DNA from 2 places in the Xanthomonas sp. 60 genome. Region 2 is predicted to be linked to the other one. Evidence: riboswitches for the same ligand, from Rfam matches in the RefSeq annotation. Region 2 holds a riboswitch; the other holds the start of a gene.
What was found. A riboswitch is a leader RNA that binds a small molecule or an ion and turns the genes downstream of it on or off. The one in region 2 is predicted to bind glycine.
Positions count from the first base shown of each region.

Region 1: it holds a riboswitch for glycine, as region 2 does, so the genes downstream of both, gcvP (aminomethyl-transferring glycine dehydrogenase) here and FHY09_RS09505 (trimeric intracellular cation channel family protein) in region 2, are expected to answer to the same signal.

Region 1 is NZ_JAASQW010000001.1:739,117-754,953, forward strand. Features, by position in the region: gene FHY09_RS03385 (methyl-accepting chemotaxis protein) at 1-1,729, shown strand, start outside; gene FHY09_RS03390 (catalase) at 1,820-3,919, opposite strand; gene FHY09_RS03395 (AraC family transcriptional regulator) at 4,038-4,760, shown strand; gene FHY09_RS03400 (amino acid permease) at 4,841-6,217, shown strand; gene FHY09_RS03405 (hypothetical protein) at 6,279-6,500, opposite strand; gene gcvP (aminomethyl-transferring glycine dehydrogenase) at 6,914-9,787, opposite strand; glycine riboswitch at 9,847-9,950, opposite strand; gene FHY09_RS03415 (multidrug effflux MFS transporter) at 10,238-11,467, shown strand; gene FHY09_RS03420 (hypothetical protein) at 11,525-11,917, shown strand; gene FHY09_RS03425 (M2 family metallopeptidase) at 12,008-13,996, opposite strand; gene FHY09_RS03430 (phosphoethanolamine transferase) at 14,136-15,785, opposite strand; gene FHY09_RS03435 (phosphatase PAP2 family protein) at 15,782-15,837, opposite strand, start outside.
Region 2 is NZ_JAASQW010000003.1:579,360-595,196, forward strand. Features, by position in the region: gene FHY09_RS09485 (endonuclease) at 1-85, opposite strand, end outside; gene FHY09_RS09490 (co-chaperone GroES) at 398-688, shown strand; gene groL (chaperonin GroEL) at 777-2,426, shown strand; gene FHY09_RS09500 (3-deoxy-7-phosphoheptulonate synthase) at 2,759-3,859, shown strand; gene FHY09_RS09505 (trimeric intracellular cation channel family protein) at 3,917-4,534, opposite strand; glycine riboswitch at 4,616-4,712, opposite strand; glycine riboswitch at 4,720-4,815, opposite strand; gene FHY09_RS09510 (GIY-YIG nuclease family protein) at 4,856-5,113, shown strand; gene FHY09_RS09515 (NAD(P)/FAD-dependent oxidoreductase) at 5,148-6,434, opposite strand; gene FHY09_RS09520 (NYN domain-containing protein) at 6,544-7,314, shown strand; gene FHY09_RS09525 (glutathione S-transferase) at 7,413-8,033, shown strand; gene FHY09_RS09530 (primosomal protein N') at 8,065-10,236, opposite strand; gene FHY09_RS09535 (hypothetical protein) at 10,651-11,655, shown strand; gene FHY09_RS09540 (DUF3106 domain-containing protein) at 11,726-12,301, shown strand; gene FHY09_RS09545 (MATE family efflux transporter) at 12,462-13,856, shown strand; gene sppA (signal peptide peptidase SppA) at 13,992-15,837, shown strand, end outside.

The DNA.
Region 1 (15,837 bases), on a different contig from region 2:
GCGCCGTGCGCTGGCCCGACCGCTGAACAGACAGACCGCCGCGCTGATGGAAGCGGGGGATTACCCTGCCGCCGTGACGCTCACCCTGGGCGAAGTGCTGCAGGCCGCGACCGGCTGGAACAAGGCCCTGTCCGACGCGGTGGCCCACGAACAGACAGCAAGCCAGCAGGCCGCTGCGGCGGCCATCGCGCTCGGCGAGCGGAGCCTGTGGCAGCTGCTCGCTCTAGGCACGGTGGCGCTGGTGATCGGCGTGGCGGCCTCGCTGCTGATCGCCCGCAGCCTGACCGGGCCCTTGGCACGTGCGGTGCTGCTGGCCGAACGCATGGCCAAGGGCCAGCTTGACCAGGACTTCCGCCTGGGTGGAAAGGACGAGCTGACCCAGCTCGGGCACGCGATGGCCAGCGTGCGCGAGAACGTGCAGGCGGTGATCGGCGCACAGCTGGACATGGCCGCCCGCCACGAGGCCGGGGCGATCAGCTACCGCATGCCCGCCGAGGCCTTCCCCGGCGATTTCGGCCGCATGGCCGTGGCCACCAATACGCTGGTGGGTTCGCACGTGGACGTTCAGTTCCACATGGTGGATGTCATGCAGGACTATGCCATCGGTGATCTGCGCCGCGACCTGCAGCACTATCCGGGCGAGAAGGAAGTCCTCACCCGCACGATGGCGACGGTCAAGGGCAATCTGTCGGCGATCAACGCGCAGATCGACGCCCTGGCCGGTGCCGCGCGCGCCGGTGATTTCTCCCGACGCGGTGACGAGGCGGCTTTCCAGCATGCGTTCAAGGCAATGGTCGCCAACCTCAACGGCATGATGGCCAGCGCGGAGGCAAGCATTGCCGACGTCTCCAACGTGCTTCGCGCGATCGCCGATGGCGACCTGAGCGCCCGCATGAGCGGACAGTACGAAGGCGTGTTCGCCCGCATGCGCGATGATGCCAACCGCACCGCCGCCCAGCTGACCGGCATCGTCAGCGGCATCCAGCAGGCCGCCGGCAGCATCGACAACGCGGCGCAGGAACTGGCTGCTGGCAATGCGGACCTTTCGCGCCGCACCGAGCAGCAGGCCGCCAATCTGGAAGAGGCCGCCGCTTCGATGGAAGAGCTCACCTCGACAGTGCGCCACAACGCGGACCTGGCTGGCCAGGCTGACCGCGAAGCACATGCCGCAGGCGACGCGGTGCGGGCGACCGAGCAGGCGATGGGCCAGATGGCGTCAGTGATGAAGGAGATCGATCACTCCTCTTCGCGGATCGCCGAAATCACCTCGGTCATCGACGGGATCGCGTTCCAGACCAACATCCTGGCGCTGAACGCGGCCGTGGAAGCGGCTCGTGCGGGCGAGAACGGTCGCGGGTTCGCCGTGGTGGCCACCGAGGTGCGGTCGCTGGCACAGCGTGCCGGCGTAGCGGCCAGGGAGATCAAGACCCTGATCGATGAGGCCAGCGGCAAGGTGCAGACCGGGTTGGCGGTGACGGTGGAGTCGGAGGCGGCGATCGCACGGTTGGCGCAGGCCAGCTCGCGCACCAACCAGCTGATGAGTGATATCGCGGCGGCGACCAAGGAGCAGGCTGCCGGCATCGAACAGGTCAATCAGGTAGTGGTGCAGATGGATCAGGTCACCCAGCAGAATGCCGCCCTGGTAGAAGAAGCCACGGCCGCGAGCCGGGCGCTGGAAGAGCAGGCCCAGGCCATGATGGCCTCGATGGCGGTGTTCCGCACCGCGTGAGGCTCGCCCTGCGCCGCTGAACGGCGGCCTGCGGGGCAGAAAAAACGCGTGCCGGCACGGGGCCGGCACGCGTTGTTCAACCATCGGCCATCAGGCCAGAAGACGCAGCTTCGGTTCGCGCGCCCACTGCCGCGTGGCCGCGACCTCGATGAAGTCCTTCGGCTTTCCGGCCTCCACGACACCGGCGTCGGGATCAATGCCGGCGGCCTGCAGGAGGGCCTCGGCACCGCCATCATGCGCGATGGCCTTCAGGTGCGCCCAGGCGTGGCTGGCAAAGTCCACGGCGGCGGCCTCACGTGCGATCCGCTTGCCTGCGTCCGCAGACAGCACGATCGCCACGGCATCGAAGATCGCCGAAGGCGTGCCCTGCAGCTGGCCGTCCGCCGCCTGCACGGTGCCATCGCTGAGGGTGGCACCGCCCAGTTTCTGCGCCACCAGTTTGACCGTCGCACCCGCCGATTCGGCGGCGCTGCGCAGCCCCGCGATCACGCCGGCGTCGGAGCCTTCATCGAACAGGATGCCTACGCTGCGACCCTGCAACGTCTGGCGGCCACGGCCGATGACCCTGACCTCGGGCGCAGGCGGCATGTCGGTCACCGGCGCGGCGGTGGGCGCCGCATCGGGCAGGGCGGGCATCGCCAGGCCGTCGGCCACGCGCTTTGCCAGGCTCTCGTCGATGTTGCGGACCTGGGCCACCACGCGTTCACGTACGTGGGCCGTCTCCACCTTGGACAGCTCGAACACCAGCGCCGAGGCGAGGTGTGCCTGCTCCGGCGCCTCCAGGCTGCGGAAGAACATGCGCGCCTGGCTGTAGTGGTCGGCGAAACTTTCCGGACGCGTACGGCCCTTGCGGCCGTCGTCGGCGGTGGCATGGCTGCGGAAGCCCGACGGTGTTTCGCGCGGGCTGTCAGCCTGCAATGAACTCGGTTCGTAGGCCACGCGGCCCTTCGGCACCTGCATCTGCATATGGCCATCGCGCTGATGGTTGGCGAATGGGCATTTCGGTGCGTTGACCGGGATCTGGTGGAAGTTCGGTCCGCCCAGCCGGCTCAGCTGCGTATCCAGATACGAGAACAGACGGCCCTGCAGCAGCGGGTCGTTGCTGAAATCGATGCCTGGCGGCACGTTGGCCGGGCAGAACGCCACCTGTTCGGTCTCGGCGAAGAAATTGTCCGGCCAGCGGTCCAGCACCATGCGCCCGATGACCTTCAACGGCACCAGCGATTCGGGCACGATCTTGGTCGGGTCCAGGTGGTCGAACGGGAACGCCTCGGCATCCTCTTCGGTGAACAGCTGCACGGCCAGTTCCCATTCGGGGAAGTCACCCTTCTGGATGGCCTCGAACAGGTCGCGGCGGTGGAAATCATTGTCGGCCGACTGCAGCTTGAGCGCTTCGTCCCAGACGGTGGACTGCACGCCCAGCTTCGGACGCCAGTGGAATTTGACGAAGGTGGACTCGCCGGCTTCGTTGAGCAGACGGAAGCTGTGCACGCCGAAACCTTCCATGGTGCGCAGCGAGCGTGGAATGGTGCGATCGCTCATCGCCCACATGATCATGTGCAGCGATTCGGGCATCAGCGAGATGAAGTCCCAGAACGTGTCATGCGCGCTGGCGGCCTGCGGGAAGCCGCGGTCCGGTTCCATCTTCACTGCATGCACCAGATCCGGGAACTTCAACGCATCCTGGATGAAGAACACCGGGATGTTGTTGCCGACCAGATCCCAGTTACCTTCGTTGGTATAGAACTTCACCGCGAAGCCGCGCACGTCGCGCGGGGTATCCACCGAGCCGGCGCCGCCGGCGACCGTCGAGAACCGGGTGAACACCGGGGTCCTGGTGCCGACTTCGCTCAGGATGCGCGCGCGGGTGTACTGGCCGAGCGATTCGGTCAGTTCGAAGTACCCGTGTGCCGCACTGCCACGCGCATGCACGATGCGCTCGGGAATACGCTCATGGTCGAAGTGGGTGATCTTTTCGCGGAGGATGAAGTCCTCCAGGAGCGTGGGTCCCCGTGGGCCCTGCGTCAGCGAGTTCTGGTTGTCGGCTACGGGGATGCCCTGGTTGGTTGTCAGGACCGGGTGGGTGCCGCCTGCGAGCTGGTGCAGTTCGCCGCCGGTGCCGCGCGCATGCTCGCCCGCGTCGGATGGAGTGGAAGAGGGGGGCGTGGCGCGGGGGGTGCTGGGGGCCATCGGGCGCTCCTGGCTGAAGGAAAAGGGGATGCTCCGACAGTGGCTGCTGAGACGTTAACGCCTTGTTCGGGCGGGGTGAGTGCCCAGCAAAAACCGCGCATCGCGGTATGCTGTCGCCATGCGTGTTGAATCTGCCGATATCGAAGCCCTGTTCGACGCCATTCCGGATGTCCTGTTTTTCATCAAGGACTGTGATGGGCGTTACACGCACATCAACCAGACCATGCTGCGCCGGCTGGGATTGAAGTCGCGCAAAGAGGTCATTGGCCGGACGGCGGCGGAGATCTACCCCACCGGACTGAGCGCCGATTACGCCCAGCAGGACGCGCGCGTGCTGGACGGGGCGGTGATCGAGAACCTGATGGAGCTGCACCTGTTCGCCAACCGTGAACCCGGCTGGTGCCTGACCTGCAAGCGACCGCTGCGGGTGGACGGGGAGATCCGTGGACTGATCGGCATCTCGCGCGATCTGGGGCAGAAGCACAGTCTCGGCGCGCAGTACGAGCATCTGCGCCTTGCCCTGGCCCACCTCAACGCGCATTACGCTGAAAACGTGCGCATGCAGACCCTGCTGGACATCACCGGTTTTTCGCTGTCCAAACTGGAACGCAGCTTCCGCAAGGTGTTCCAGATGACCCCCCAGCAGGTGCTTACCCGCCTGCGCATCCAGATGGCCATGCACCTGCTGCATGGCAACGACAGCGTCGCCAGCATTGGACAGGCGTGTGGATTCAGCGACCAGAGCGCCTTCACGCGCAAGTTCAAGGCCGAAAGCGGCATGTCTCCGCGCGCCTACCGTGCGCGCATCAGCGAGCTGACCGCCGCCCACCCGGACCGCTGAGCGGGCAGGCCCTCCGGCCTATGCCCTCCACGCGCCGGACAGGGTAAGGTGACGACCTCATCGTCACACGCCGCCCGCCCATGCCCGTACCCTCCGCACCGTCTGTTTCCCCGTCGCGCCTGAGTCATTCCCTGAAGCCGCGGCAGTTGATCATGATGGGCCTGGGCAGCGCCATCGGTGCCGGCCTGTTCCTGGGCTCCGGCGTCGGCGTGAAGCTGGCTGGGCCTGCGGTGCTGCTCTCCTATCTGGTTGCCGGCGCGCTGGTGATCATCGTGATGAACGCCTTGGGCGAGATGGCCGCGGCCAAGCCGACCAGCGGCGCGTTCTCCGTGTATGCCGCCGACGCGCTGGGACCCACCGCCGGCGCCACCGTGGGGTGGCTGTGGTGGGTGCAGCTGGTCATCGTCATCGCCGCCGAAGCGGTGGGTGCCGCCGGCCTGCTCGCCACCGTGTGGCCGGCATTGCCGGTGCCGCTGGTGGCACTGGCGTTCATGCTGGTCTTCACCGTGATCAACCTGTTGGGAGTGAAGAACTTTGGCGAGTTCGAATTCTGGTTCGCGATCCTCAAGGTACTGGCCATCCTCGCCTTCATCGCCATCGGCGCGGCGCTGCTGCTGGGCTGGCTGCCGCAGGCAGCATCGCCGGGCCTGAGCAATTTCACCGCCAACGGCGGATTCGCACCCACCGGGCTGGCTGGCATCGGGGCGGCGCTGCTGGTGGTGGTGTTCGCCTTTGGTGGCACGGAAATCGTTGCGGTGGCAGCGGCTGAAACCGAGGATCCCGAGCGCAGCATCGCGCGTGCGATCCGTACCGTGGCCTGGCGCATCCTGGTGTTCTACATCGGTTCCCTCAGCGTGATCATCGCGGTGGTGCCGTGGACCAGCGAGGCACTGGGGTCGCCGTTCGCTGCCGTACTGGAAGCGGCGAACATTCCGGGTGCGGCCACCGCCATCACGCTGATCGCCGTGATCGCGCTGCTTTCGGCGCTCAATGCCAATCTCTACGGCGCCTCGCGAATGATGTTCTCGCTGGCGCAGCGCCGCGAAGCGCCTGCGCTGCTGGGCCGCGCCGACAGCCGCCAGGTGCCGGTCCAGGCCGTGCTGGCCAGCGTGCTGTTCGGCTTTGTGGCCACCGGGCTGGAGCTGCTGTTCCCGGGCAAGGTGCTGCCGGTGCTGCTTAACATCGTCGGCTCGACCTGCCTGCTGGTATGGACGCTCTCGCTGGTTTCGCAGCTGGTGCTGCGACGGCGCGCCGATCGCGCCGGGGTCCGCCTGCCGTTCCGCATGGCCGCCTTTCCCTGGCTGACCTGCACCGCGCTGGTGATCCTGGCGATGATCTTCGGCCTGCTGCTGTGGGAAGCGCCGACGCGGCTGCAGTTCCTGTCGATGGTCGGCCTCACCCTGGCGATCGCCGCCTGCAGCGCGCTCGCGCGGCGTACGCGTATGGCGCCTGACTGACTGGCCGAACGCGGGTCACGGACGGCAAGGCGCGGACGCCGTGGCGTCCGCGCCCGCTGCATCAGTTCTCGCGGCGCTCGTCCGGCGCAGCCCCGCCGGTGGCCATGCACTGCGCGAACTCGATGCCACAGGTGAGCACGTTGCCGCCGCTTGCCAGGCAGGTGGCCAGTTTCACGCCGCAGTCGACGACGCCACGTTCGGAGGCGTTCTGGGCATTGGCGCTCGGGATGGCGAAGGCCAGGGCCAGGGCGGCCGAGGTCAGGACAGTCTTCAGATGGTTCATGATGGTTTCTCCAGTAGACGGTGGTACCGCCGGTCAGGGCGGCGTCTTCGATCCCGCTCGCGAGGCGGGACCCGTTCTGGCTGGCCAGTGCCAGAGCGTGGAAAAATGATGTGCTGCCCGTGCTGCGGTGATTCGGGCCAGAGCGTGACCAGATCAGCAGTTCAGAACGCGAAGACTGCGTTTGTGATGGGGCTCTCAGCGCTGATGGGATAGGCAGCTTGATTTCAGTGTGACGGCCACGGGTTACGGAGTGTGCCCTCGTACCTGGCAGTGTAGGAAAGTCCGAATGAGTCGCATCTGACACTGGCATTCACGTCGTGGCGGGCGACGGCGAGGCGTTCCTGCTGTACCAGAACGCGAACGGCCCGCATGTGCGGGCCGTTCATCTGCATCACTGGACGACAAACCGTCGCTCAGGCTTCGATGCCCTCGTCTTCGTCCTTGTACGCATCCACGGGGATGCAGGCGCACATCACGTTCTTGTCCCCGTACACGTTGTCCACGCGGCCCACCGGCGGCCAGTACTTGGACTGCTTCAGGCTGGCCAGCGGGAAGGCCGCCAGCTCACGCGGGTAGGCGTGGGTCCATTCACTGGCGGTCACGTCGGTCGCGGTGTGCGGGGCGTTCTTCAGCGGGTTGTCTTCGCGCTCCAGGCGCCCGTCCTCGATCGCCGCGATTTCCTGGCGGATCTGGATCATGGCGTCGATGAAACGGTCCAGTTCGTGCTGGGACTCGCTTTCGGTCGGCTCCACCATCAGCGTGCCGGCCACCGGGAAGCTCAGCGTCGGGGCGTGGAAGCCGAAGTCGATCAGGCGCTTGGCGATGTCCTCGGCGCCGATGCCGCTGGTCTTCTCCAGCGGCCGGATGTCAAGGATGCACTCGTGCGCCACCAGGCCGTTGCGGCCGGTATAGAGGGTCCTGAAGTGCGGCGCCAGACGCTTGGCGATGTAGTTGGCGTTGAGCAGCGCCACCTGGGTGGCCTTGCGCAGGCCGGCGCTGCCCATCAGCGTGATGTACATCCAGCTGATCGGCAGGATGGAGGCACTGCCGAAGGAGGCCGCCGAGACCATGCCTACATCGCCTTCGCCGCCGAGCGTGCGCGGCAGGAACGGCGCGAGGTGGGACTTCACTGCACACGGGCCCACGCCCGGACCACCGCCACCATGCGGAATGCAGAAGGTCTTGTGCAGGTTGAGATGGGAGACATCCGAGCCCCACTGGCCCGGCTTGGCCACGCCGACAAGCGCGTTCATGTTGGCGCCGTCGGTATACACCTGGCCACCGTGCTGGTGGATGATCTCGCAGATCTCCACGATCTCCTCCTCGAACACGCCGTGCGTGGACGGGTAGGTGACCATCAGCGCGGCCAGGCGATCGCTGTACTTCTCCGCGTTGCGGCGGATGTCTTCCAGGTCCACGTTGCCGTTGGCATCGGTCTTGGTCACCACGACCTTCATGCCGCACATCTGCGCCGAGGCCGGATTGGTGCCGTGCGCCGAATCGGGAATGAGGCAGATATCGCGATGCGCTTCACCGCGCGAGCGGTGGTAGGCGCGGATCGCCAGCAGGCCGGCATATTCGCCCTGCGCGCCGGAGTTGGGCTGCAGGCTCACCGCATCGTAGCCGGTGCATTCCACCAGCATCGCTTCCAGGCCTTCGATCAGCGCCTTGTAGCCCACGGCCTGATCGGCCGGCACCAGCGGATGGATGTTGCCGAACTCCGGCCAGGTCACCGGGATCATCTCGGCGGTGGCGTTGAGCTTCATGGTGCACGAGCCCAGCGGGATCATCGTGCGGTCCATCGCCAGGTCCTTGTCGGCCAGCGAACGCAGGTAGCGCAGCAGTTCGTGCTCGCTGTGGTGCGTGTTGAACACCGGATGGGTGAGGAACGCGCTGGTGCGCTGCAGACCGGCGGGGATCGCAGGGGCGACCGTGGCGTCGAGCGCTTCGATGTCCAGCGGCGCCCCGAACATCGCCGCCACGGCCACGATGTCCTCGCGGGTGGCGGTCTCGTCCAGGCTGATGCCCACCGAGCGGCTGTCGATCGCGCGCAGGTTGTAGCCGGCGGCGCGCGCGGCGGCGTGGATCGCCTCGGCATCGACGTCGGTGATGTGCAGCGTATCGAAGAAGTCCGTACCAACGGCCACGCCATGACTGCGCAGCGCGCTGGCCAGGATCACGGCAAGGCGATGGGTACGGCGGGCGATGCGGGTCAGCCCCTCGGGCCCGTGGTACACGGCATACATCGAGGCCATCACCGCCAGCAGCACCTGCGCGGTGCAGATGTTGGAGGTGGCCTTCTCGCGGCGGATGTGCTGCTCGCGGGTCTGCAGGGTGAGGCGGTAGGCCGGGTTGCCGTGTGCATCCACGGAGACGCCGATCAGGCGGCCGGGCATGCTGCGCTTGAAGGCATCACGGCAGGCCATGAAGGCGGCATGCGGGCCGCCGAAACCGAAGGGCACGCCGAAGCGCTGGCTGTTGCCCACCACGATGTCCGCGCCCCATTCGCCGGGGGCGGCCAGCAGGGTCAGCGCAAGCAGATCGGTGGCCACGGCCACCAGGCCGCCGCGCGCGTGCACGGCCTCCACCAGCGCCTTGTAGTCACCGACCTGGCCGAAGGTGTCCGGGTACTGCAGCAGCAGGCCGAAGGCCTCCGCTTCGAAGGCTTCGGCCGGGGTGCCCACGCGCAGCACGATGCCCATCGGCTCGGCGCGGGTGCGCAGCAGTTCCAGCGTCTGCGGATGCACCGCGTCATGCACGAAGAAGGTGTCCGACTTCGACTTGGCCGAGCGCTTGGCCAGGGTCATCGCTTCGGCGGCCGCGGTGGCTTCATCGAGCAGGGAGGCGTTGGCGATCTCCATCCCGGTGAGGTCGGCGCACAGCGTCTGGAAGTTGATCAGCGCTTCCATGCGGCCCTGCGAGATCTCGGCCTGGTAGGGCGTATAGGCCGTGTACCACGCCGGATTCTCGAGGATGTTGCGCAGGATGACATTCGGAGTGTGCGTGCCGTAGTACCCCTGGCCGATGAAGCTGCGCAGCACGGTGTTCTGGTTGGCGATGGCCCGGATCTTCGCCAGCGCGTCCACTTCGGTCAGTGAATCGGGCAGGGCGAGCGGGGCGGGCGATTTGATGCGGGCTGGCACGATGGCATCGGTCAGCGCGTCCAGCGAGGCGTGGCCCACCACGCCGAGCATCTGCGCGATCTCGGCGTCATTGGGGCCGATGTGGCGCTCGACGAAGGCATCGTGATGCTCGAGGTCGCGCAGCGAAGGGGTGTTCTGGGACATGGCGAAGGATCCGTGGGAAAGGGCACGCATGCGGGCAGGCCGCCATCCGGCTGCCTGCAGGGCGCCCCTCTGTCCTTTTGCCTGAGAGTTTGTGAAGCGCGGTGAGCTGCGGCTTCGTGCCCCTTCGGCGCCGGGTTTGACCGGTCTCTCCAGAGTTTTGTTGCGGGTGGTCACGAGCCTGAGCGATTACGGGCGTTGCGCCTTCGGCAGCGGTGTCCTGCTTCTCCCACCTTGTTGCCTGCTGATTATAGCCGGTGCACTGCGGCAACGGCGGATACTCACGGGTGAACACGCGCTGGCCCACCCTACGCTCTTGCGCGAAGGCGCATGGAAATGACGTCGGATAAGGCCTATCATGCCCCCATACCCGTATTCATGTGGCGCCTCCTGGCAGGGAGTGCGCCTGCCCGGCGTGCCTGTCCGCGCCGACCCCGACCGCTGGATTCCGCAATGACCGCCGCCTCGCCTTCGACCCGCCGCCTGGCCCTGCTGCTCGCAGGGCTGGCGATGTTCGGTCCGTTTTCCATCGACACCATTTTCCCCGCCTTCCCGCAGCTCGCCCAGCGCCTGAAGGTGGATGAGGTGGCGGTGCAGCAGACCGTCAGCGTGTACCTGCTGTTCTACGGACTGATGAGCCTGGCGCACGGTCCGCTGTCCGATGCCTGGGGGCGCAAGCGGGTGATCCTGGGCGGGCTGGTGGTCTTCGTGGGCGCCTCGGTCGGCTGCGCGCTTTCGACCGATCTGGGCACGCTGCTGGTTTTCCGCGCGCTGCAGGGCCTTTCGGCAGGCGTGGGCATGATCGTGGGCCGCGCGGTGATCCGCGATCTGTACCACGGCCACGATGCGCAGCGCCTGATGAGCCAGGTGTCGATGATCTTCGGCATCGCCCCGGCGATCGCGCCGATCATCGGCGGCTGGATCCTGCTCAGCGGCGCCGGCTGGCCGCTGATCTTCTGGTTCCTGGTGGTGTTCTCGCTGCTGCTGCTGGTGGCCACGGCGCGCTACTTGCCGGAAACCCACCCGCTGCAGGCGCGCACGCCGCTGTCGCCGCGCGGGCTGGTGCGTGACTACCTGCGCATCGGGTCCAATCCGCGGTTCGTACGGCTCGCGCTGGCCGGCAGCCTGGCCTTCGGTGGCATCTTCCTCTACATCGCGTCGGCCCCTGTGTTCGTCATGCAGCACCTGCGCCTGGGCGAGGGCGATTTTGCCTGGCTGTTCATCCCCACCATCGGGGGCATGACGGCCGGCTCGTTCCTCTCCGGGCGCATGGCCGGACGCACCACGCCTACGCGCCAGGTCAGCATCGGCTTCATCTGCGCGGCGGTCTCGGCGTTGCTCAACATGGGCTATGTGTCCCTTGCGCCGCAGCTCGCGCTGCCCTGGGCGGTGCTGCCGATCTTCCTCGGTGGCCTGGGCATGGCGCTGATCTTCCCGATCCTGGCACTGGCCGTGCTGGACATGTACCCGCACCAGCGCGGGCTGGCGTCTTCGCTGCAGGCCTTCGTGCAGCTGATGATCAGCACCGTGGTGGCCGGCGTGGTATCGCCGTTGTTGAACGCTTCGCCGCTGCACCTCGCACTGGGCCAGGCGGCGTTCTTCGCTGCTGGATTCGTGTTCTGGTACTGGGAGCACCATCGCGAACGCGCCCGGGAGGCGCTCCGGGTGCAGGCCGAGGGTTGAGCGGCCGGGTCGGCGGGGTGGGGTATCCTTGCAGGCCCGACCTCCTGCCGTGCCCTGATGTCCACCACCTCCAAACTCCGCCGTGACCTCCGTCGCCGTCGTGAAACCCAGGCCGCCAACCGCGAAGCTGCGGCCGCAGCGCCGGTGGAACCGCACGCCGAGCTGCGTGACCAGCAGCGGACACTGCTGGCCGGCGTCGTGCGGCGCGACGGTGAGTGGGTACTGGGCATGGACGGGCGCATCGCGGGCCAGAGCGAGAGCGCGGCCCAGGTCCTGTCCCTGATCATGCAGGCCGGCGAGCTGCACGAGCGCAACGGTGTGCCGGTCCGGCTGGTGTATTCCGATGCGCTGCGCGATGCCGCGCAGGCGGAAGCCAATGCGCTGGGGCAGACCTTCGAGGAGTTCAAGACCGCGCTGGCCGAGCGGATCGCGGCCGGCAAAGCCAACTGACCGCACCGTGCCGGGCGCTGCCCGGCAGGTTCCATCGGGCAGTGACAGGGCCTGTGGGGTCACCGGTCGGTGCCGGCGACCCCGCAGCACTCAGTGGCGGGCGTTGCCGGCCGGCGCGGCCGGTGCCGGTGCGGCGTTGGCCTGCCAGCCGCACATCTGGCCCTGGTTCTGTTCCTTCAGCCAGGCGTTGACCGGGCTGAAATACTCGATCATCGGGCCGGCGTCGAGCTTGTCGCTGCCGGTGAGCTCCTTCAGCGTCGCCTGCCACGGCTGGCTGGCTCCCTTGCCGAGCATCGCCCAGAACTTCTGGCCCGCTTCCTTGTTGCCGTAGAAGCTGCATTCGTGCAGCGGTCCGGTGTAACCCGAGGCATCGCACAGGCCCTTGTAGAACTGGAACTGCAGGATGCGCGCGAGGAAGTAACGTGTGTACGGCGTGTTGCCCGGCACGTGGTATTTCGCACCCGGATCGAAGAATTCCTCGCCTCGTTCGGTCGGCGGCGCCACACCCTGGTAACGCGCCTTCAGGTCCCACCAGGCCTTGTTGTAGTTCTCCGGCGTGATGGAGCCATCGAACACGCCCCAGCGCCAGCGATCGATCATCAGGCCGAACGGCAGGAACGCCACGCCGGAGAGCGCCATGCGCATCTGGTTGTTGATCACCGCTTCGCGGCTTTCCTCCGGCTTGTCCACCAACCCGATCGAGTTGAGGTACTTGGGGGTCATCGCCAGCACGATCGTATCGCCGATCGCTTCGTGGAAACCATCGTTGGCACCGCCCTGGAACAGCGGCGGCAGCGGGTTGTAGGCCAGGTCGTAATAGATGTGGCCCAGCTCGTGGTAGATCGTCGTGAAGTTCTCTTCATTGGGCTTGATGCACATCTTGGTGCGCACGTCGCCGTCCATGTTCATGTCCCAGGCACTGGCATGGCATACCACGTCGCGGTCGTCGGGCTTGATGAACTGCGTTTTCTGCCAGTAGGACTCCGGCAGCTTCGGCATGCCCAGAGAGACGTAGAAGTCCTGCGCGCGCTCGGTCATCTGCCGTGCGGTGCGCAGCTCCGCCTCACGCTGGGCCTTGTAGAGGGTGGCCACGTTGGCATTGGAGCCGGCCTTGGCCAGTGCGCCGCTGAGGTTGCCCTGGTACTGCTTCTCCAGCGCCGCAGTGATGTCCAGGCTGCCGGCGCCGGGGTAGGGCTGCAGCTGGTCCCAGAGATTGGACCAGTCCTGCTGCCACATGTTGCCGGTCAGGTGCGCGGCAATCAGCCCGTTGCCCACTTCGGCTTTGTCCTTGCCGTAGGTGGCATCCAGCTTGCCGCGCGCGTAGCAGTGCAGCTGCTCGTACATCGGCTTGACCTGTTCCCACAGGCGGTCGGTTTCCGGGCCGATCTGCTCCGGTGGCATGTCGTAGCCGCTCCGCCACATCTGCCCGGCGTCGCTGAAGCCGAGCGTCCTGGCCCCTTCGTTGACCAGGCCGACGAACTGCTGGTAATCGCCGCGCATCGTCTTGGTGGTGCCATGCCAGCCCTGCCAGGCATCGAGCTGCTGATCATAGTCGCGGCTGCTGGCCAGCACCTGTTCCAGGTCGCCGAGCTGGCGGCAGGAATCCGGATTGGCCGGGTCGGTGCAGTACCGCCCCGCGCCATAGCTGCCTTCCATGCGCGTGGCGATCTGGGTGAGCTGCGCAAGCTTGGCTGCGTCACGCGGTGCAGGCATCGAAGACATCAGCTTGAGCAGGTGCAGGGCACGCTTGCTGTCCTCGCTCATCGGCTGGCCTTCGTACTTCGCCGCCTGTTCGATCCAGGTGTTGAGCTGGGTCAGCGAACGTTCGTTGGCCTTGGCCGCGATCCGTTCCGAATCACTGTTGATGTAGGTGGAGGACAACCACTGCGCCGAGGTCATCTCCGGGTAGGCCGCCTTCAGTTCGGCATTGATGCGTGCCACGAACTGATCGGCGGTTTCGCCGGAGGCGGTCGTGGTGGCGGCCGGCTCCGTGCCCGGCGAAGCTTCCTTCTTGCAGGCGGCCAGGGACAGCGTGGCCGCGGCGACAGCCGAGGCGAGCAGGAGATGACGGTGCTTCACGGAGGATCCTTGATGGGTGAATAACCGCTGAAGGCTAGTGGGCAGGCGTGGCCTCCGCAAGTGGCGGACGTCGCGGCTGCGCCTGCTCCATGGCGGGCCGGCCTGGACGGCCGCCGTCGAGCACCCTGCCAGACGACCCTCAACCGGCGCAGTCGGCGAACACATCGCGGCCGCGCTCGTAAAGTGCGGTCTTGACCTGCATCAGCCCGAGCACCGAGGAGAACAGGTTGTCGTGATCGGCGTAACGGGTCGAGCGTCGGCGCACGCACTGCAGGTCCACTCCGCGGCTGCGGGCGAAGCCCGGCGAGAACCACATCGTCATGGGTACCCGGGTCTGCTCGGCGGGTGCGATCGCGTAGGGCATGCCATGCAGGTACAGGCCCTTTTCGCCCAGCGACTCCCCATGGTCGGACAGATAGATCATCGCCGTGTCGTAGTCCTGCAGGCCCTGCAGCGTGCCGATGGTCCTGCTCAGGAAGTGATCGGTGTACAGCACGGCGTTGTCGTAACTGTTGGTGATCTCCTGGCGCGAGCAGCGGCCGATGTCCCGGGTGTCACAGGTCGGCGTGAAGCGGCGGAAGGCGGCCGGGTAGCGTTCGAAGTAGGCCGGGCCGTGGTTGCCCAGCTGGTGCAGCACCACGACGCGGTCACCCGGGTGCGCACGCACCTGGACGGCCAGGTCCTGCAGGAGGATCTCATCCAGGCAACGTCCCTCGGCGCACAGCCCCGGTGTGGTCGCGTCCGAGAGCGACTGCAGCTCCAGGCCCTCGCAGACGCCCTTGCAGCCGGACTGGTTGTCGCGCCACAGCGGTGCGATGCCCGCGCGGTCGAGTACATGCAGCAGCGACTGATGCGCACGGATTTTCTTTTCGTCATACGCGTGGCGGCCCCACGGCGAGAACAGGCAGGGCAGCGAAACCTCCGTGCTGGTGCCGCAGGCGTGCATGTCGGGGAAATTGACCATGCTGGCCTGGGCCAGCTCCGGCGTGGTGTTGCGCCCGCCGTTGAGGCCCCAGTCCTGCGCGCGCACCGTTTCGCCCATCACGATGACCAGCAGGCGTGGCTTGCTGTCCGGCGCGCGTGGCGTGGCCTTGGCATCGGTGCCGATCGGCAGCTGCGGGGCGCGCTGCACCGGGTTGTCGCCGCGCAGCGCGCGCGGTAGTCCCAGCAGCACGTTGGCGGGGGTCGCCAGATAGCGGACCTCGCGCTGGTTGCGCATCAGGGCCGACACATCCTGGAACGACACCAGCGCGCCACCCAGCGCGGTGGCCGCGGCGGCAACCAGGAAGCCGACGCGCCACAGCAGGCTGTGTGCCCAGCGGCGTCGCCGCAGCTCGACGCGCCAGAGCGCCGCCATCGGCAGTACCGCCAGCAGCATCACCGGCGGCAGCAGCGATGCCGTCATCAGTTCGCCGCTCTCCTTCGGATCGGTCGCCAGCACGTTGCGCAGCATGTCCGCATCCAGATAGATGTGGAAATGGCTCATGTAATGCGAAGCAAGCGCGGTGACCAGCAACAGGACGCTGACGACGGCCTTGGCATTCCAGCGCCACACCAGCACGCCCAGCAGCAGCGCGTGCACACCCGACAGCAACAGCAGCAGGGAAAGCGCGTAACGCAGGCTGCCCGGATGGCCGGCCATGGCGCTGCGCCAGAACAGGCCATTGCCCGCAACGGCGAAGAACACGCTGGCCAGGAGGATCAGTGCTTCGGTGGACAGTTGCGGCCGCCAGGCGCGGATGCGGGCGGGTGCTGGCAGACGGGGGGACTCCTGGACCGATGCGTTCATGCGCTGGCCCCACGGCGGGGCGAGCGGTCCAGCGCGCGACGGACCACCTGGT
Region 2 (15,837 bases):
ACTCGTTGATGAATACATCGGCCCGCGCCGACGTGGCCGTCAGTGCCAACAGGCACGCAACGGCAAGCGGTGACAGCACTCGCATCGAACAACTCCCTTGTTGGATGGTCCCCCCGCCGCGACTGTAAGGCGTTTGCGTTACAGATTGGCGGAATCAGCCATTCCACGGGCACCGCTCCGCCACAGACCCCGTGTGGTGTGCAGGGGGGGGGGGCGCCTCCCTGCGACCCGCCGGAAAATTTTTGCTCGGCAGCCCTTGAAACCTCCGCCCAGGGCTCCATCTCTTGGTCTGTCCCGATCCGTCGGGTTTTTTCACGCGCGATTCTGGCAGTCGCCTGGTTCGACTGCTAAAATCGCCGGACTTTTTCAGCACAATCAACAACTTGAGAGGTCTCACATGAGCAACTTGAAGCCGCTGCATGACCGCGTAGTCGTCAAGCCGATCGAAGCCGAGGAAGTCTCCGCCGGCGGCATCCTGATTCCGGATTCCGCCAAGGAAAAGTCCACCAAGGGCGAAGTCGTGGCCGTCGGCCCGGGCAAGGCGCTGGACAACGGCAGCGTGCGCGCGCCCTCGCTGAAGGTCGGTGACAAGGTCATCTATGGCCAGTACGCCGGCAGCAGCTACAAGGAAGGCGGCGTGGAATACAAGGTCCTGCGCGAAGACGACGTGCTCGCCGTCATCGGCTGAGCTGCGTCCGCGCGACCTGTTTCATCGTAGATCCCGTTAAAACACAAGCCGCCGGACCGCGTCCGGCGCAACCAATGAGGTAATCGCAATGGCTGCCAAAGATATTCGTTTCGGTGAAGATGCCCGCGCCCGCATGGTGCGCGGCGTCAACGTGCTCGCCAACGCCGTGAAGTCCACCCTGGGTCCGAAGGGCCGCAACGTCGTGCTCGAGAAGAGCTTCGGTGCCCCGACCATCACCAAGGACGGCGTGTCCGTCGCCAAGGAAATCGAACTGTCCGACAAGTTCGAGAACATGGGCGCGCAGATGGTGAAGGAAGTCGCTTCCCGCACCAATGATGACGCCGGTGACGGCACCACCACCGCCACCGTGCTGGCCCAGGCCCTGATCCGCGAAGGCGCCAAGGCTGTCGCAGCCGGCATGAACCCGATGGACCTCAAGCGCGGTATCGACCAGGCCGTCAAGGCCGCCGTCGCCGAGCTGAAGAACATCTCCAAGCCCACCGCCGACGACAAGGCCATCGCCCAGGTCGGTACGATCTCGGCCAACTCCGACGAGTCGATCGGCAACATCATCGCCGAAGCGATGAAGAAGGTCGGCAAGGAAGGCGTGATCACCGTTGAGGAAGGCTCGGGCCTGGACAACGAACTGGACGTCGTGGAAGGCATGCAGTTCGACCGCGGCTACCTGTCCCCGTACTTCGTCAACAACCAGCAGGCGCAGACCGCCGACCTGGATGACCCGTTCATCCTGCTGCACGACAAGAAGATCTCCAACGTGCGCGACCTGCTGCCCGTGCTGGAAGGCGTGGCCAAGGCCGGCAAGCCGCTGCTGATCGTCGCGGAAGAAGTCGAAGGCGAAGCGCTGGCGACCCTGGTGGTCAACACCATCCGTGGCATCGTCAAGGTCGTGGCCGTCAAGGCGCCGGGCTTCGGCGACCGTCGCAAGGCGATGCTGGAAGACATGGCCGTGCTGACCGGCGGCACCGTGATCTCCGAGGAAGTGGGTCTGTCGCTGGAGAAGGCGACGATCAACGACCTGGGCCGCGCCAAGAAGGTGCAGGTCTCCAAGGAAAACACCATCATCATCGACGGTGCCGGTGATGCTGCGGCAATCCAGGCACGCGTTGCCCAGATCAAGACCCAGATCGAGGACACCTCCTCCGACTACGACCGCGAGAAGCTGCAGGAGCGCGTGGCCAAGCTGGCCGGCGGCGTTGCGGTGATCAAGGTCGGCGCGTCGACCGAAATCGAGATGAAGGAAAAGAAGGCCCGCGTTGAAGACGCCCTGCACGCTACCCGCGCAGCCGTCGAAGAAGGCGTGGTCCCGGGCGGCGGCGTTGCCCTGGTGCGTGCGCTGGTGGCTGTTGGCGAGCTGAAGGGCGCCAACGAAGACCAGACCCACGGCATCCAGATCGCCCTGCGCGCCATGGAAGCCCCGCTGCGCGAAATCGTCGCCAACGCCGGTGAAGAGCCGTCGGTGATCCTGAACAAGGTGAAGGAAGGGACCGGCAACTTCGGCTACAACGCCGGCAACGGCGAGTTCGGCGACATGGTCGAGTTCGGCATCCTGGATCCGACCAAGGTGACGCGTTCGGCGCTGCAGAACGCCGCTTCGATCGCTGGCCTGATGATCACCACCGAAGCGATGGTGGCCGAGGCGCCGAAGAAGGAAGAGCCCGCCATGGGCGGCGCCGGTGGCATGGGCGGCATGGGTGGCATGGGCGGCATGGACTTCTAAGTCCAACGCATCCTGCCGTTGCTGCATGATCGGAAGACCCCGCCGGAAACGGCGGGGTTTTTCGTTGGACGCGTGCAGGGTGGTCGCGGTCGGGCGCGCAGTTGCCGATGCAACAGTTGGCAGCGCCGCGGGTGCTGTGTTATCACTGCATCCCATGAACGCAGCCCGCGCCAGCTTTTACGTCTGGTATTACTTTCCGAAGCCCCAGGCGGAGGAAGGACTGCATTCACCCTGAAGAACGTTTTCAGACGCATTCCCGAAAGCCGCCAGCGCACCTGGCGGCTTTTTTGATGCCGCCGCGCTGGGACCCCCACCTCTGGAGATCCCCCGCCATGCCCCCCTTCACCGACGACCTGCGCATCCGCAAGATCGAACCGCTCACCTCGCCTGCCGAACTGCTGGCCCTGCTGCCGTGCGATGACGAGGCCTCAGCCACCGTTACCGCCTCGCGCGATGCGCTGCACGCCATCCTGCACGGCCACGACGACCGCCTTGCGGTCGTGGTGGGCCCCTGTTCCATCCATGATCCGGCCGCGGCCATCGAGTACGCACACAAGCTCAAGCCGCTGCGCGATGCCCTGGCCGGCGAGCTGGAGATCGTCATGCGCGTGTACTTCGAGAAGCCGCGCACCACGGTGGGCTGGAAAGGGCTGATCAACGACCCGGACCTGGACGGCAGCTTCAACATCAACAAGGGGCTGCGCATCGCCCGCGGCCTGCTGCGGGACATCAACAAGCTCGGCCTGCCGGCCGGGGTCGAGTTCCTCGATGTGATCTCGCCGCAGTACATCGCCGATCTGGTGGCCTGGGGCGCGATCGGGGCGCGCACCACCGAGAGCCAGGTGCACCGCGAACTGGCGTCGGGCCTGTCCTGTCCGGTCGGGTTCAAGAACGGCACCGATGGCAACATCAAGATCGCCGCCGATGCCGTCGGCGCGGCGTCCAACCCGCATCATTTCCTGTCAGTCACCAAGCAGGGCGACACCGCCATCGTGGCCACCGCCGGCAATCCGGACTGCCATGTGATCCTGCGTGGCGGGAAGGTCCCCAACTTCGACGCGGCCAGCCTCGGTGACGCCTGCCAGGTGCTGGCCAAGGCCGGCCTGCCCACGCGCCTGATGATCGATGCCAGCCATGCCAACAGCCTGAAGAACCCGGACAACCAGCCGCGGGTGGTCGATGATATCGCCGAGCAGATGGCGCGCGGCGAGCAGCGCATCGTGGGGGTGATGATCGAGAGCAACCTGGTCGGCGGCCGCCAGGACCTGCTGCCTGGCCAGCCCCTGGTGCACGGCCAGAGCATCACCGATGGCTGCATCGACTGGACCACGACCGAGCGCGTGCTGGAAGATCTCGCCGCCGCCGTGCGCGCCCGGCGCGCGATCGCCTCCGGCACGGTCACGGTGCCCGAACCGGCCGCCGAAGCGGCGTGAGCCCGCAGGCGCTGCGCTGCCGGTCGTACGCAGCGCGGCGCCCACCGGACGGGGTGCTCAGTGCACCTCGTCGTGGTACACGAACTTCGGCATCTCCCAGCGGAAGTGGATCGCCAGCAGGCGCAGCGCGAAGCCGCCACCAAGGCAGCACAGGATCGCCGTGCTGTCGGCCACGCCCCAGTGCAGCAGCAGCAGGTAGGCCGCGCCGGTCAGCAGGGCGATGATCGCGTAGAGCTCCTTCTGGAAGATCAGCGGGACTTCGTTGCACAGGATGTCGCGCAGCACGCCGCCGAAGGCACCGGTCAACATGCCGGCGATCAGCACGATCGCGGTGGCATGCCCCGCCTCGCGCGCGATCGAGCAGCCGATCAGGGTGAAGGCGATCAGGCCCAGTCCATCGAGCACCAGGAAGGTGCGGCGGAAGTGGTGCATCCAGCGTGCCAGCCAGGTGGCCACCAGCGCCGCGCATACCGTGAAGCCGAGGTACTCGGGGTGCTGCACCCACGCCAGCGGATAATGGCCGAGGATGATGTCGCGCAGCGAGCCGCCGCCCAGGGCGGTCACGCAGGCGATCATCACCACGCCGAACAGGTCCATGCGGCGGCGGCCGGCCGAGAGCGCGCCGGTCATGGCTTCGGCGGAAATAGCGATCAGATAGATGATGGACAACAGCATGGGGGCAGGCTCCGGACAGGCGATGGCCGGCCGCGCGCTGCCGCTTCGCTGCGGGGGCAGCGAGGCGATGGCGTGACCGGTGCCGCTCCCGCTGTCCTTTTGCCTGAGAGTTCAGCGGAAGCGTGTTCCGCGTGCCCCTTCGGCGGGTCCGGGTGGACCTCTCTCCAGCTCGGCGAGTGGGATGCATGGTTGATGGAGTCCAACTCCACCGGCCTGAGCGATCATGGGAGCCTGCGCCTTCGGCGGGTGCCTGTGTGGCACCTCTCTCCTGCATCCGGGCGCCAGTGTAGCCGCTGCGGCGGGTGAGCGATAATCACGGCCATGTCCACCGCGCCCACGCCCTGGTTCCTGTACCTGCTCGAATGCCGCGACGGCAGTTACTACGCGGGTATCAGCACCGACGTGGACGCCCGGTTCGCCGCCCACCAGGCGGGCAGGGGGGCGCGCTACACGCGCGCCCGGCCGCCGCTGCGGATCCTCGCGGTGCGGCAGTATGCCGGCCGTTCGGACGCCTCGCGCGCCGAGTGGGAACTGAAACAGCAGCCGCGTGCGAAGAAGCTGGCATGGTTCGGCCTCTAGGCCGGCCGCCACACCGACAGGGCAGCGCCCGTACTCAGCGCTCGGCGGGTGGATCCCTGGGCGGGCGTGCGTTGCCGAAGATGATCCGCGCGCTGCGCTGGTAGCTCCAGTACGCCACCGCCCAGTTGAGCAGCACCACCATGCGGTTGCGGAAACCGATCAGGAACATCACGTGCGCGGCCAGCCAGAACCACCACGCGAGCACGCCGGAGAGCTGCAGCCGGCCAAGGTGGACGATCGCGGCCATGCGCCCGATGGTGGCCAGGTTGCCGTAGTCGGCGTAGACGAAGGCGCCCGGTGCCGCCTTGCCGTGCAGGCGCGCGCGCACGGTCTCGGCCACGTGCCGGCCCATCTGCTTGGCTGCCGGTGCCACGCCCGGCACCGGCCGACCGTCCGCCTGGCTCAGGGCCGCCAGGTCGCCGGCAACGAACACCTCCGGATGCCCCGGCAGCGTGAGGTCGGGCAGGACCTGCACGCGGCCGGCGCGGTCCAGCGGTACCTCCAGCGTGGCCCCCAGCGGCGAGGCCGCCACGCCCGCTGCCCAGACCACGGTGCGCGCGGCGATGAAGGTCTCGCCGAGCTGGAAGCCCTGGTTGTCGATGTGGCTGACCGGCGTGCCGGTCAGCACGTCCACGCCGAGTTTCTCCAGTTGGCGCCGTGCCTTCAGCGAGAGCACTTCGGGGAACGAGGAGAGCACGCGTGGCCCGGCTTCGACCAGGCGCACCTTGGCGCTGGCCGGATCGATATGGCGGAACTCGTTGCGCAGCGTATGCCGCGCGATTTCGGCCAGCGTGCCGGCCAGTTCCACGCCGGTGGGACCGCCGCCGACCACCGCGAAACTCAGCCACGCCGCCTTCTTCGCAGGATCCGGCTCGGCCTCGGCGTATTCGAACGCGAGCAGCAGCTTGCGCCGCAGCGCGATCGCATCATCGAGGGTCTTCAGGCCCGGCGCATCCTTGGCCCACTGGTCGTTGCCGAAATACGCATGGGTCGCGCCACTGGCCAGCAACAGGCTGTCATAGGCCAGCACGCTGCCATCGGCGAGGTGCACGCTGCGCGCCTGCTTTTCGATGCGGGTGACTTCGCCCAGCCGGACTTCCACATTGTGCTGGTGGCCCAGGATATGCCGCAGGGGCGCGGCGATGTCCGGTGCGGACAGGCCCGCAGTGGCGACCTGGTAGAGCAGCGGCTGGAACAGATGGTGGTTGCGGCGATCGATCAGGGTGATGCGGATGCGCTCGCTGGCCAGGGCGCGGGTCGCCCAGAGGCCGGCGAAACCGCCGCCGACGATGACCAGGTGGGGGGTGCGCTCGCGGGACATGTCGCGTGGCTCCAATGGAAAAAGGGGGCAGGGGGATGATCGCATGCCATCCCCGGCCACGCCCCGGTGGAACATACTGTCCCTGATTCCCCGTCAGCCTGGAGCAGGTATGTCCGAGCCGGAAAAGCGCATCGCGTTGCTGATCGATGCCGACAATGCGCCCGCGTCGAAGATCGAAGAAGTGCTCGCCGAAGTCGCACGCCACGGCGTGGCGAACGTGCGCCGCGCGTATGGCAACTGGAAGAGTCCGAACCTGAAAAGCTGGGAAGCCGTGCTGCACGAGTACGCGATCCGCCCGATCCAGCAGTTCGACTACAGCCGCGGCAAGAATGCCTCGGACATGGCGATGGTCATCGATGCGATGGACCTGCTGTATGCGCGCAACCTCGATGGTTTCGCCATCGTGTCCAGCGATGCGGACTTCACTCCCCTGGTGATGCGTCTGCTGACCGAGGGCGTGAAGGTCTACGGCTTCGGCGAGAAGAAAACGCCCGAACCTTTCGTCAACGCGTGTTCGAAATTCACCTACGTGGAGGCACTCGGGCAACCGCATGCGCCGCTGGCCGAGGCCGTGCCCGGCGAGGACGCAGGCCCGGAGAGCGGCACCGAAGCGCGGCCACGCCGCAGTGGCGCGGAGATGCGCGGGGATACCCGGCTGGTCAACCTGCTGCGCCGCGCGGTGGCGTCAGCCGAAGGCGAAGACGGCTGGTCGCACCTGGGTCCGGTGGGCAGCCAGATCGGCAACCAGGCCTCGTTCGACTCGCGCAATTACGGATACGGCAAGCTCAGCGATCTGCTTGCCGCCATCGGACTGTTCGAGTTGAAGAAGGACGGAAAGTCGTCCTACGTGCGCGCACTGCCGAAGAAAACCGGGCGCTGATCACCATGGCAGCGTGCACAAGGCACCACGGCAATCCGATCGGCGTATCGTAACGCCACCGCGCCGGCACAGGCGCATGCTGCTGCAGGAAAACAACGATGCTGAAGATCTGGGGCCGCCGCAATTCCAGCAACGTGCGCAAGGTGCTGTGGTGCGCCGAAGAGGTGGGCGTGCCGTATGAATCGTTCGAGGTCGGCGGACGCTTTGGTGGCACCGGCACCGCGCACTACCAGGCGTTGAACCCCAATGGCCTGGTGCCGGTGGTGGAGATCGACGGGCTCCCGTTGTGGGAATCCAACACCATCGTGCGGTACCTGTCGGCCCGGTACGCGCTGGGCACGCTGTATCCGGAAGATGCGATGCAGCGCGCACAGGCGGAGAAGTGGATGGACTGGTCCACCTCGCGCATGGCGCCGCTGTACAGCGAGCTGATCTGGGGCGTGATGCGCACCGCGCCCGCCGACCGCGACGAGGCCCGCATCAACGCCGCGCTGGTGAAGGCCGGGGATCTGCTGGCCATGGCCGATGCCACGCTGGCGCGGCAACCGTGGCTGTCGGGTGACACCTTCGCGATGGGTGATGTTCCACTGGGCTCGCTGGTGTACGCGTGGTTTGAAATGCCGATCCAGCGGCCGGACCTGCCGCACCTTGCTGACTGGTATGCACGGTTGCAGCAGCGCCCCGCGTACCGGCGCGGCGTGATGACCGGCATGAGCTGAGGCGCCGCGCGCGGGTGCCGCGCGCTGTCCTTCAGTAAAGATCCATCGGATCCACATCCAGCGACCAGCGCACGCGTCGCGCCTCCGGCAGCGCGTGCAGCAGCGGCACCACGTGGTCCAGCACCGCGTGCAGCGCAGGCCGCTGCGCGCTGGAGAGCAGCAGCTGCGTGCGCTGGTAACCGGCGCGCCGTGGCATCGGCGCAGGCATCGGGCCGAAAGCGTCCAGATGCGGCTGCTCGCCCAGCAGCGCGCGCGCGGCGAGCAGGAACGCGTTGGCATGCTCCACCTGCTGCGCTTCGGCGCGCAGCAGCGCCAGGTGGGCGAACGGCGGGAAGCCGGCGGCCTGGCGCTGGGTGAGTTCTGCCGCCGCGAACGGGTGGTAGCCGCCGTTGACCAGTGTCTCCAGCAACGGGTGCCCGGGGTGGTGGGTCTGCAGCCAGACCTCGCCGGGATCGCGCGCACGTCCGGCACGTCCGGCCACCTGGATCAGCAGCTGCGCCAGTTTCTCCGAGGCACGGAAGTCGGCCGAGAACAGCCCTTCATCGATGCCCACCACCACCACCAGCGTCAGCTTGGGCAGGTCGTGGCCCTTGGCCAGGATCTGTGTCCCGACCAGGATCCCCGGCTGCTCACCGAGCGAGGCCAGGGTCTGCTCGAGCGCATCGCGGCGGGCGGTGGTGCCACGGTCGATGCGCAGCACCGGCACATCCGGGAAGGCCTGCACCAGGTGCTCTTCCAGGCGCTCGGTGCCGATGCCCTGCGGCTGCAGCGCCAGGCTGCCACAGGCCGGGCAGGCCAGCGGTGCCGGTTGCCGGGCGCCGCAGTGATGGCACTGCAGTCGCCGACCCGCGCCGTGCACGGTCATCGGGGCATCGCAGCGCTGGCACGGCGCTGTCCAGCCACAGTCATGGCACAGCAGGACCGGCGCGTAGCCGCGGCGGTTCTTGAACACCAGCACCTGCTGGCCGTTGCGCAGGTGCTCGGCGATGCCTTCCAGCACCTCTGGAGACAGCCCATCGCGCAGCGGCCGCTTGCGCACGTCCAGGATGCGCACCCGCGGCGGCCGTGCCTCGCCGGCGCGCTGTTTCAGGCGCAGGTGGGCAAAGCGCCCGGCGTGCATGTTGTGCAGCGATTCCAGCGACGGCGTCGCGCTGCCCAGCACCACCGGCACCCCCAGTGCCTTGCCCCGCACCAGGGCGAAATCGCGCGCGTGGTAACGGATGCCATCCTGCTGCTTGTAGCTGTTGTCATGCTCTTCGTCGACGATCAGCAGGCCGGCTTCGGGCAGCGGGGTGAAGATGGCCGAGCGGGTGCCGACGATGACCCGCGCCTTGCCGCGCGCGGCGGCCGCCCATACCCGCGCGCGTTCGTTGTCGCTCAGGCCGGAGTGCAGCGCGTGCACCGGCAGCCCGAGGCGCCCGCGGAAGCGCGCCAGGGTCTGCGGCGTCAGCCCGATCTCCGGCACCAGCACCAGGGCCTGACGCCCCTGCTGCAGGCAGTGCAGGATGGCCTGCAGGTAGACCTCGGTCTTGCCGCTGCCGGTCACGCCATCAAGCAGGAACGGCGCAAAGCCCGCGGCGCCGGTGATCGCCGCCACGGCCGCGGCCTGTTCCTCGTTGAGCACAGGGCCGGGGACCGGGTGCGGCAGGCGCGGTGCCACGCTCAGCGCCATGCGCTCGGCCAGCCCGCGCTTGGCCAGGCTGCGCGCGGCAGCCCGCCAGTCCGGCATGCGCGCGCTGATGACTTCTTCATCCACGATCGTCCCGGCCAGCAGTTCGGCCAGCTGCCGCGGACGGCTGCCGGCACGCAGTCCCTCCCGGCCCGCGTGGCCGGCCGGGGTGAGCTGCCAGCCCCACTGATGCGTATCCGGCAGCGGTTCGCCGTGGCGCAGCGGACCCGGCAGCGAGGTGGCCACCACGTCGCCGAACGCGGCGTGCGTGTACCGCGCCAGCCATTGCAGGCTTTGCCAGAGTTCACCCTGCAGCAGCGGCACCGGATCGAGCCAGGCCAGCGCCTGGCGCAGGCTCACCCCTTCGAGGGCCTCGCCGGTCCCCACCACCATGCCGATCAACTCCCGGGGGCCAAACGGCACCCGCACCCGGCAGCCCACGATCTCGCCCGGCGGGACGCCGTCTGGCGGCAGGTAATCGAACACCTGGGGCAGGGGCAGGGGCAGGGCGACGCGCAGGGTGGAGGGCAGCATGGGCCCAGTGTAACGGGCCGCCCTTCCTCCCAGCCCGCCCCGCCCGGCTGGCTGAACAGGCGTGCCCGCCAGTTGAACCTGCGCTAAATATGCAGCCCGCTTGGAGATTCGGGGTTATCCACATCTTGTGTGGATAACTCTGTGTGTTAGCGGAGGTTGAAGCCGCCAAGTGTCGATTGCGAAACGACCGGGCCCGGTATGGTCAAAAAATCGCCACAATAAAAAATCCAGCGGATTCAAAGGCTTGAATGTTAAACCCCGTAGAAACGCGGTGAAGGCCCCGCGCAGGCTCGCCGTGGCTGCCCCGGACATGCCGCTGTGCACAACGTGCACCACGAACCGCAGGAATGCGCAAGGGCCCCGCCATGCCGATAGCCAGCCGGTATCATTCCGCGTGATTTTCTGGAGCACCTGATGACGGCACCGACCGAACCCGTTTCACCCACCGCCGCTGGTGCCTTGACTGCCTTCCTGCGCGGCGTCGAGCGCCGTGCGCTGGTGGTCGCCGAATTGCAGACAGGCGACGCCGCGCGCGCCGAGCAGGCACTGGTCGCTGTCATGCGGGCGTTCGCCGCCGTAGCGACAGACCTCACCATGGCGCAGTGGCCGGCCCGCTTCTGGACCCTGCTGGCGGCGCGCCAGGCCTTGCGCGAGACGCCCACCGGCCAATGGCCCGGGCCACTGGCGCATCTGGGCTCGCTGGCCCCGGCGATCCGCCTGGCCTTCCTGCTGCGCGTCGGCGGGGGACTGGACGAGGACACCGCCGCGCGCGTGCTGGGCACCGATGTCGAGGACTATCAGCAGGCGCTGGCCGAGGCGTGCCCACGCACCGCCGACGGCGCGCCCGATGCCGCCGCCTGGCGCGCACTGGCCGAACAGGTCCAGCAGCGGATCCGTGAGCTGCCCGCGCAGCGGCTGAAGGAGCTGCAGCAGCCGGTCGCCGCCGGGCGCCGCGAAGAGGCCGCCAGGAGCTGGCGGGCGCCGGCGGAGGAGCGGCCTGCATCGGCGCCGTCGCGTCCGCGCCGGCGTCCTTCGCAGCAGCGGCGCTGGCGCGGTCCGGTCATCCTGCTGGGCACCGTGCTCGTGCTGCTGCTGGTCGGCCTGGGGTGGCGCTACTGGCAGGGGCGTGGCAGCGATGCGCCCGCCGACGTGCCGGCCGGCGCGGTGGGCGAGGCCGGTCCGGTACGAACCGAGGTGCTTGATACGCCGGCGCCCACCGTGGCCGCCGCGGGCACCGACGCGATGGCCGCCGACGATGCCGCGCTGCTGGCTGATCCCGACCATGCGCAGCTGGCCGATGCGGATCTGCACGCATGGTATGCCGCCGGCGGTCCGCTGCCGGTGGACGAATCCGAACCCCGCCCGAGCCGGCCCGAGCCCATGGCGGCGGCGCTGGAAACCTCGGCGGCGGACGAATGATCGCCGCGTCGGCACGCGCCGGACGCGCGCGGAAAGCCCCCTGACCTGCGCGGTGTATGCTTCACGCACGATGCGACACGCCCTTCTTTATTCCCTCGCTTTCTGCGCCCTGCTGCCCCTTGCTGCAACGGCTGCCCCCGACCGTACCGCGCTGGCACTGCCCGGCCCCGGCCTGCCCGACACCGGTGAGGGCATGGCGGTGCCTGCGCAGCGCTGGGACCAGCTGAGTCCGGAGCAGAAGCGCCAGCGCCGCGCCCAGTACACGGCCTGGCGTGCGATGGGCCCGGATGCGCAGCGCCGCGTGCGCGAGGCCGCTGCACGCTTCGCCGCGCTGCCGCCTTCGCAGCAGCAGGCCCTGCGCGAACGTTTCACTGCACAGGACCAGTCGTTCCGCGACGGCTGGCGCCTGGGGCCGCTGCTGGGTGAGTACTTCGGCCGCCTGCAGGGGATGTTCGGGTTCGTGCCCGAAGACCAGCGCGCGGCGACGCTGGCAGTGCTGCAGCAGCTCACTCCGGCCCAGGTGGCGCAATTGGCCCTTGTCGCACAGCGCACCCCGCCCCAGCAGCGCGACAGCGTGCGCGCGACGTTCCTGGCCATACCCGCCCCGCAGCGTGATGCCTGGCTGACGCAGCAGGTCGGCCGTTGAGGGCTGCACGCGCGTGATGGCACGTGCCGCAGGCCACTGCGGCACGGCGTGGCGCGAGCGTCCCTGCATGGGCTTTGCGCCCGCACGCAGTTAAGATGGCGCCCCGCAGCCCGGTGTCTGTGCCCTTCGCGCGCAGCCGTTGTTGCCGTTTCGCCTCATCATGTCCAATGCGTCTTCCAGCCCGCGTTTCCGCAAGGAACTGCGGGCCACCGGCATCCTCGCGCTTCCGCTGGTGCTCGGCCATGTTTCCACCGGCCTGATTTCCTTCGTCGACAACGTCATCGCCGGCCACCATGGCACCCATACGCTGGCCGCGGTGACCATCGGCACGGCGCTGCTGTGGCTGCCGATGCTGATCCCGATCGGCACGCTGATCTCGCTTACCGCCTCGGTCTCGCAGCTGCATGGCGGCGGCCGCGAACGCGAGATCGGCCCGCTGTTCCGCCAGGCGCTGTGGCTGGCGCTCGGCCTGGGCCTGATCATGTTCCTGTTCCTCACCGTGGTGCCGCCGCTGCTGCCCGCCTTCGGCATCGCGCCGGACATCGTGCCGGGCGCCACCGCGTTCCTGCACGCGGTGCGCTGGGGCGGGCCGGCGATGACGCTGTACTTCTGCATGCGTTATCTCAGCGAGGGCATGCACTGGACGCTGCCGACGATGCTGATCGGCTTTGGCGGACTGGTCGTGCTGGCACCCATGGGGTATGTCCTGGCCAACGGCAAGCTCGGATTCCCGGAGCTGGGCGCCGAAGGCCTGGGCATCGCCTCGGCGGTGATGATGTGGCTGCAGGTGCTGTGCTTTGCGGCGTATCTGTGGCGTACCAGGCGCTTTGCTCACCTGCAGCTGTTCAGCCACTTCGAAGGGCCGCGCTGGCGCGCCATCGGTGATCTGCTGCGTACCGGTCTGCCGATCGGCATCACCGTGCTGATGGAGGGCGGCCTGTTCATCGTCACGGCGCTGCTGATCGGGCGCCTGGGGGCCAACGAGGCCGCCGCGCACCAGATCGCGATCAACGTCGCACAGCTGTGCTTCATGATTCCGATGGGCGTGGCCGAGGCCACCACCGTGCGTGTCGGGCATGCGGTGGGCCGCGCCGACGGGGTCGGCGTGCGACGTGCCACGTGGGCCGGCTACGCCATCATCATGGGCACGCAGACGCTTTCGGCTCTGATCCTGCTGCTGGGCCACGATGCGATCGTCGGGGTGTACACCGAGGATCTTGCCGTGGCCGGACTGGCGTCCACGCTGCTGCTCTACGCGGCCACGTTCCAGTTCCCGGACGGCATCCAGGTGCTCTCGGCCGGCGCTCTGCGGGGCCTGAAGGACACCCGCGTGCCCATGTTCATCGCCATGTTCGCGTACTGGGGTCTGGGCATGCCGCTGGGCGCCGGGCTCGGCCTCGGGCTGGGCATGGGGCCGCAGGGCATGTGGATCGGCCTGATCGTCGGCCTCACCGCCGCCGCCGTGATGATGGGCTGGCGGCTGCGGCGCAGCAGCCAGCGTGTCGGCCAGGGCCTGGTCGATCCGCATCCCCGGGGCGCCGGCGCGCCGCTGTGAGGGATGCATCGCAGGGCCCCCTGACTTGTGTCCGATGCCGCGCGGCATGGCAACCGCTATGCTGACGTCACTGGCGACGGGTTTCCCGGCGTCCTCTCCCTGCACCCCACGGCAAGCCGCCCACCGGAGCTTTTCATGACCCACACCGTGCCACCGCTGCCCCCGGCGCGCCGCAATCCTGTCGCCAGCTTCTTCATCGGGCTGTGGGACGTGATGAACTTCACCCGCAGGCTGATCCTCAACCTGCTGTTCTTCGGCCTGCTGTTGCTGATCCTGATCGGGCTGGTCGTGGCGGCGGGCATGGGTGCGAAGTCCGGCACGTCGCTGCAGGACCGCACCACGCTGGTGATCGCGCCGGAAGGCCGCCTGGTGGAGCAGTTCACCGCCGATCCGGTCAGCCGCGCCTTCGCCAAGGCGATGGGCGACAACAACGCCGAGGAAATCCAGCTGCGTGACCTGATCCGGGTCATCGACGCGGCGCGCGAGGACAAGAAGATCGAGCGCGTGGTGCTGGAGCTGGACAAGCTGCAGCCGTCGGGCTTCGCCTCGCTGCGTGAAGTGGCCGCCTCGCTGCAGGCGCTGCGTGCCTCCGGCAAGCAGATCGTGGCCTACAGCGATGGCATGGGCCAGGCGCAGTACCTGCTCGCCGCGCAGGCCGACGAGATCTACCTGGATCCGATGGGCGCGGTGCTGCTGGAAGGCCTCGGCCGCTACCGCCAGTACTTCCGCGCGGGCCTGCAGGACAAGCTCGGCGTGGACGTGCACCTGTTCAAGGTGGGCGAGTACAAGTCCGCTGCCGAACCCTACGTGCTGGACGCGGCTTCGGCCGACGCCAAGGAAGCCGATCTGTACTGGATGACCGACGTGTGGCAGCGCTACCTCGACGACGTGGCCAAGGCCCGTGGCCTGGATGCGGCGCAGCTGGCGGCCGGCATCGACACGCTGCCCGAAGGCGTGGCGGCCGCCGGCGGCGACCTGGCGCGCTTCGCGCTGCAGCAGAAACTGGTCACGGCGCTGAAGACCCGCGAAGAGTTCGAAGACCTGATGGCCGAACGCGGTGTCGCCGACAGCGATGCCGACAACGGCTTCCGCAGCATCAATCTGGACGCCTACCAGAGCGTGGTCGACACCCGCCGCAGCCCGGTGGATGCGCGTCCGCAGGTGGCGGTGGTGGTGGCTTCGGGCGAGATCAGCGGCGGCGACCTGCCGGCCGGCCGGATCGGCGGCGAGTCGACCTCGGCCCTGCTGCGCGAAGCGCGCGAGGACAGCGACGTCAAGGCGGTCGTGCTGCGCGTGAACTCACCGGGTGGCGAGGTGTTCGCCTCCGAACAGATCCGTCGCGAAGTGGTGGCCCTGCAGGCCGCCGGCAAGCCGGTGGTGGTGTCCATGGGTGACCTGGCCGCCTCCGGCGGTTACTGGATCAGCATGAATGCCGATCGCATCTATGCGGACCCCTCGACGATCACCGGCTCGATCGGCATCTTCGGCATGGTGCCGAACGTGACGCGCGCGCTGGACAAGATCGGCGTGCACACCGACGGCGTCGGCACGACGCGGTTCGCCGGTGCGTTCGACATGACCAAGCCGCTGGACCCGGCGGTCGGCCAGGTGATCCAGTCGGTCATCAACAAGGGCTACGCCGATTTCACCGGTCGCGTCGCCGAGGCCCGCAACAAGACGGTCGAGGCGGTGGACGACGTGGCGCGCGGACGCGTGTGGTCCGGTGCGCAGGCGAAGGAACGCGGCCTGGTCGATGCCTTCGGTGGCCAGGCCGACGCCGTGGCCGATGCCGCCGCGCGCGCCAAACTCGGTGGCGCCGACAAATTCCGCGTGCGCTACATCGACAAGCCGGCCACGCCGTTCGCCCAGTTCCTCGGCGGCTTCGCCGGCAGCCGTGCCGGTGCCTGGATGCTGTCCGAATCGGGCCTGGCGCGCACGCTCCTGGCACGCGCGATGCCGGAGGTCGACACGCAGCTGCGCT